2 regions of the Virgibacillus dakarensis genome follow, and region 1 is predicted to be linked to the other one. Evidence: predicted binding sites of a transcription regulator. Region 1 holds the regulator's gene; the other holds the start of a gene.

The links. The regulator Rex, encoded in region 1, represses fermentation and respiration genes when NADH is low (regulators of the CRP and FNR family bind a similar motif). The targets are predictions, from matches to a motif close to TTGTGAAATATTTCACAA.
Region 2: a site for Rex is predicted at 1,738-1,755, ahead of CZ382_RS02700 (cytochrome c oxidase subunit 2A). Genes of this name have one in related genera too.

The regions. Positions count from the first base shown of each region.
Region 1 is NZ_LT732554.1:2,542,786-2,545,985, forward strand. It holds gene CZ382_RS21690 (ABC-F family ATP-binding cassette domain-containing protein) at 1-197, opposite strand, end outside; gene moaC (cyclic pyranopterin monophosphate synthase MoaC) at 339-833, shown strand; gene CZ382_RS21700 (redox-sensing transcriptional repressor Rex) at 836-1,465, shown strand; gene CZ382_RS21705 (DUF2268 domain-containing protein) at 1,654-2,478, shown strand; gene CZ382_RS21710 (hypothetical protein) at 2,582-2,854, opposite strand; gene CZ382_RS21715 (class I SAM-dependent methyltransferase) at 3,047-3,200, shown strand, end outside.
Region 2 is NZ_LT732553.1:541,685-544,884, reverse strand. It holds gene CZ382_RS02710 (cbb3-type cytochrome c oxidase subunit I) at 1-1,034, opposite strand, end outside; gene CZ382_RS02705 (cytochrome c oxidase subunit II) at 1,050-1,511, opposite strand; gene CZ382_RS02700 (cytochrome c oxidase subunit 2A) at 1,524-1,676, opposite strand; gene CZ382_RS02695 (IS1634 family transposase) at 2,272-3,200, opposite strand, start outside.

The sequences.
Region 1 (3,200 bases):
AGATCCTTTGGTTTATGCATGTCACCTTCATCATAGCTAAGCTCCCCAGCCATTATTTTGAGCAGGGTCGATTTACCAGCACCGTTTCGGCCGACAATAGCAATCCGGTCTTTTTCTTTTATTTCCAGTTTTATATTCGATAGTATTTGTTCCGCACCAAAGGATTTGGAGATCCCGTTTAATTGCATGATAATCATTTCGTTCACCTCATCCACATAAGTGTATCGCATTCTTAATTGGGCTCGCAATATAATTTGTGAATAAAATCACGACTTATTGGATTTTTTCTGATAAACTAAGAGATATACGGAACGTAAAAGTGAAATGGAGATGAGCATATGGCAAATTTCACACACTTTAATGAAGAGGGACGGGCTCGGATGGTTGATATTAGTGAAAAAAAGGAAACAGATCGAACCGCCCTTGCAACATCCAGTATTAAAGTCTCAGAAGAAATTTACCAAAAAATTAGTAGTAATCAAATAAAAAAAGGTGACGTGCTTGCAGTTGCACAGGTTGCCGGGATTATGGCTGCCAAGAAAACTTCTGAATGGATTCCAATGTGCCATCCATTACAATTAAAAGGAATAGATATTTCGTTTGACTGGCAGGTTTCGGCTGATACGTATGTATTACATATAGAGGTATTTGTTAAGACAAAAGGCAGTACAGGTGTTGAAATGGAAGCATTAACGGCAGCTTCAGCGACTGCACTTACAATCTATGACATGTGTAAGGCAATTGATAAAGGAATGGTAATCGGGGAAACCTATCTACTGGAGAAAAAGGGCGGAAAATCAGGTGATTACTATCGGAAAGGGAAGGAGGAGTAATCGTGGATCAGAATAAAATTCCACAAGCTACCGCAAAAAGACTGCCGCTATATTATCGATTTTTAAATAATTTGCATTATCAGGGGAAAAGGCGAGTCTCATCCAAAGAATTGAGTGAGGCTGTTAAGGTGGACTCGGCAACGATAAGGCGCGATTTCAGCTATTTTGGGGCATTGGGGAAAAAGGGCTATGGTTACAACGTCGAATATTTACTTGGTTTTTTCCGGAAAACATTGGATCAGGATGAAGTGACCAAGGTTGCGCTGATCGGTGTTGGAAATCTTGGTACTGCATTTTTACATTATAATTTTATGAAAAACAATAATACAAAAATAGTAATGGCGTTTGATACGAATGCGGATAAGATAGGGACAGAAATTGGCGGTGTTCCAATTTACCATATTGATGAGTTGGAGGAAAAAATAGCTGGCGTTCAAGTTGCGATCTTAACGGTACCGGCAACTGAAGCAGACGGGATCACCGAAAGGCTTGTCGATCAAGGTATTGCAGGTATCCTTAATTTTACGCCGGCACGGATATCCGTTCCAGACAATATTCGCGTTCATCATATTGATTTAGCTGTAGAATTACAGGCGCTGGTTTACTTCTTAAAACATTATCCATTAGATTAGGTTTTAGTTTGGGAAGGATGCAAATATAAGCGTTTAAAGGTTTTCTGTTAAGCAGGAAGCCTTTTTTACGTTTTAAAAAATTATACGGCATAGTTCTCAAATAGAAGTTTTACTATTTCCTCAACAAATTGCTTCCGCTAACATACTGTATAGTGATCGTTATTTATTCGGGAAAAGGATTGAAGTAAATGGCAGTTGTGGAAACGGATAAATGGCTGAAGGATTATATCAAGAAGAAGGGGAAATTACGGGTGGAGCAGCGACGGCAGCAAAAGGAGCAAATATGCGAGAAGTTAATCCCTTATTTTCAGGATGCTTCTTCCGCTGATATCCATCAACATTTGCTTTACCACGGTCTTTTTTTACCGGGCTCACAGGATAAGGAATTAATTGAATCTTTAATCCATAGCAATTGCTGGAATATCATAGAAGAGGGGTTTGCCAAATTAAAAAAGGAATGGGATGGGCCGGATGTTCCCGTTTTTATATTCCCTTCTGATTTGCAAAACAAAAAATTGCAGGCTGACTTTAATGGGTTGTCCGGCTTGTCCTATCAAGACAAGGTTTTCCTGTTTGCTGCCGGGAACAATACGAAAGAAGAACTGCAAAAACTTCTCACCCACGAATATAATCATGTATGCCGACTTCATTATCTTGATAAACGGGAAGACAAGATTGAACTGCTGGATTCCATTGTTCTGGAAGGTTTAGCGGAAATGGCAGTGCAGGAACGCCTAGGTAAGGATCACTTAGCTAAATGGGCATCCATATATGACGCTAATACTGCACAGAAATATTTTAAAAGATGGTTAAAACCAAATTTAACATTGCCGAAAAAAGACCGGCGGCACCATGACCTATTGTATGGAGAAGGTTTTATTCCCAGATGGGCTGGATACAATGTCGGATTTCATATCGTGTCATCGTATATGAAAAATAAACAAAAACGGATAAAAGGAACATTACATGTCCCTGCAGAAACTATTTATGCGGATTCGGATTTTTCAAGCTAAGCAAAAAGCCTGCTTAGGCACAGGCTTTTTGCAATGCTGAAAAGGGTGAAGGGATAATATATACATCTTCCAGCCGCAGCATGTGGTAAGGAATGTTCAGGTTTTACCAAAAGAATAATGGTGATAAGGCTGCAATAGCTGCTAGGGCGATTCCTGCACCAAAACCCCATCCCCATCCCCAGCCGCCATATCCACCGTATCCACCATACCCATAACCGAACCCGCCAAGATTTCGGTTTCCCATTGGACGAAGGTAGACATGTGAATTACTGACGCGTGAAACGACCCCATGATGTACACGGCCATCTCTTGTTCTGATTCTGACAGGACGTCCAACGCATCTTAAACACTGATGATAATAAGGATTCACTGACATCCTACATTTACTCCTTTCCCATTGAATCAAATATAATGGTTTTTTTAAGGGTGATGTTAGTTGACGTAAAAGTAAAAGCGAGCGAGAAATTTTGCTGCTGTAGTAATACCTTATGTCAGTAAACCCCTTCTGATTGGACAAAAAACTCAGTATTTCAATAAAAATAGGTGAACTGGAGGTAATTATTTGGACATGTTTACGTATCACGACGTTTTGGCTCATCTTGGTGTTGGCGGGGCCCATCCAGGTGGGTTAGCCTTGACGAAGGAATTGCTCAAGGATCTGCCTATTAAACAAACGAGTCATATTCTTGACGCAGGGTGCGGTACGGGACAGACAGCTGCTT
Region 2 (3,200 bases), on a different contig from region 1:
CGAACATCGCCCCATGGCAGTTTTTTGAACCATCCCAGCAGCCCTTTTCCACCTAATTTCCTGCCAGCCCGTTCAAATACGGCAAACATAGCGAATGCAGTCATTAGAGAAGGAAACGCAATTGATATACTCATAAATACATGTAAAAACTTAACTGATTCCGAAATTCCCGGATCAATGATCTGATGGTGGAATCCTCCAGGTATATTAAGAATCACTAGTAAAACAACTACCAGTCTTGCTAATTTGTCACTAAACACTCTTCCGCCGATAATCTTTGGTACTACGACATACCATGCGGAGGTTGCTACAATATACCAAATGTTTACTAATGTATGACCAAAGCTCCAGAACAATGTACGACTAACCATTACATTGATCGTTTCTTTCCAGCCCAATGACCAAGGAATAAGCGTTAAAACTTCGGTGGTTACACCAAGACTTCCAAAAAACCATAATACAAAGACGCCCATAGCGAAAAATGCCAGTAATGGAGTTACCTCACCGCGATGATTTTTCCGCCAGTGGTTATAGTTGATAAACACCCCAAAACAGCACGACCATATTCCAAGTACAACAAACACTAATCCAATATAAAACACCGGTGATGCTGCAAGCGGCGGGTAAAACGTATATAAAACAGACGCTTCATTTGCCACAATCGTGATGACTACTAATGCTACACCAATTAGCATGAGGACAAATCCAGTCCAAGCCATTTTCCGGACTTTTGGCAGCAATCCGCCAAGTGTATGGGAAACCCCTGCATATAAATAACCGATTGTAAATGTTGACGTGAAAATAAGAATGAGTAAAATTCCATGTGCTGTTAACACTTGATAATAGTTCAGCCAAGCTGGCAATTCCAGCAAACCGGAACGCTCAAGCCCTTGCAATAATCCTAAAATACCGCCAACAAGCAAGGTGATGAAGGATACGGATAGGTATGCTTTTGATAGTTTCGCGTCCTTGAGATTGACACCTAATGCTCTGTTCGCTTTCTCCCGTAATGTTGATTGAATCGCTTGTTCCATTTCAGTTCCCCTCCTTTACTTCACGGTAATTGTTGTAGACATCATCTGATGTCCTGTGCCACAATATTCGTTACATAAAATTAAATAGTTTCCCGGCTTATCAAATGTGTGTGATATTTTTTGAATATGTCCTGGCATTACCATTGCATTCACATTTGTTTCAGCAATTTGGAAGCCATGTGTCACATCCTTTGACGTCATAGTAAAGTTCACTTTTGCCCCAGCTGGTACTTCAATATTACCTGGGTTGAAACCAAATGCCTGTAGTGTCATGACTACTTCATATTCGTTTTCACCAATTTTCTTTACTCCCGGATCGTTAAATGGTGCAATCTGATCTACTTTTTGCGGATCAATCGTTTCTTTTTCACTTGGCGGCCCCATACCTAATGCAAACGTTTGATAGCCGACAACCACCATAAAAATGATTAAAATACCTGCACTTAAGGTGAGCCAAATTTCCTCAAATTTATGCATGCCCTCTCCCCCCTATAATCTAGTCATATATAACCAAAATACCGCTACCCACATTATGACGATCACAGCACCGACGATTCCTGTTGACACCAACGTGCCTTTTAACGATTTTACGTCATCTGCGCCCTCTTGCTGTTTGGAAATATTCGCTTTGGTTGTGTTCATTTCCAACCCTCCTTGGTTCTGACTATTACACTTACATCTTATTAGGGAAGTGCTATGCAAGAAGTGAAATAAATCACGAGCAACTGTGATTTTTATTACAGTTATAGGGGGAAAAATTAGCAGCAGCGGGTTCCCACTGTAACGATATTGGGGCAAACCACTGGTATAGAAAGGTTTACGCGTTGTTAACACCAGTTATAAATTGCAACAAATCCGTCACAATCCAATAAGAAAAGCGCAAGCGCCCGTTTAGCAACGTACAAACTGGAGCACTCCGCAATGAGATAAAGGAAACACGGTGAGCTGGAAGCGAACCGATGTTGACTTATCGTAGTGAAGGAGTGTGAAGTTTGCTAGTTGCTGGGCGCTGGAGCTGGACATGGCCAACTCTGACGTAAGCAGAATAGAACCTAAATTTTTATACTTTCTTTACCTAGAACCCATATTCGGCACCTGAAAGATAAACTTTCTCCTATTTTTCAGGTGCATTTTTTAAAATTAATATCTCTATTTTGTTAATTCCTTAATAGTAGACTTTCTTCTTTGTTTTTCCTTTATATTCGACATTTCATTTTCGCAATCCCCCATATCTCACTTAAACTACTGTATTTTCTGCTTGTTTCGACACGTATATTGTCATATCATAACCCGCAAGTTCAAGGATTCGTTTACATTCTTCATTGATGTTATCTGGAAGAAAGCGAAGTGTCTCTCCATTTTGCTGGATATATATGATTTTTATTTTTTTGAGCTCTTTCAATAACACTTGACCTGTCGGATTAAATAACTTTCTATTTCCAGCTAAATTTAGAGGCTTCTCCTCCTGTTTCATTTTTTCTCGAACACGATTTTCAAGAATGCCATATACGAGAAGCGCCATCACAAAAACAATTCCTAATGCTGCCACGCGGCTAGGTTTTTTTAGGAAAAACCCATCTATCATTTGAGGACTTTTTAAAACACGAAAACGCGTTTCCGCAGCTTCTTGCCCTTTATAGGTTTGAAGGATCTCTAAGTCTGTCATCTCTTGACGATCACATTTGTCCGTGATAAGGATGAACGTACTTAATTTACGTTTCTTTTCCTCAACTGCCTCCTCTATTTCCTCCAGACATTGGAGATGAGGACGATATACCGTGATGACGTTGGGAACCTCATTCTTTTTTGGACGTCCCCGTTTCTTTCGTTTTTCCGTTTGTTCTTCCGGTTCCATCTTAAATGAATACTGGAAATAATGACTTGCATTTTCTTTTTCAAACTTCTCCAAAGCTTCCTTGGCATCTGATTCACAATGATACACGGTACTTTCAAATGTATCTATTGCCTTTTCGAGTTTTATACGTTCCTTTCCCAGTTTACGCAGGAAAGTTTTTTCCTTTTGTTCATTGAGCTTGTCCGAATAGACGACAACAAAGCGATACATAAAACCATCCAGTTTTTCTGTAAATGACTGGAGTTTATAGGAAGCAGCTTTCTTTTGTGGCTTTATCTGACCGATTTCTTCCCATCTATCTTTTTTCCATG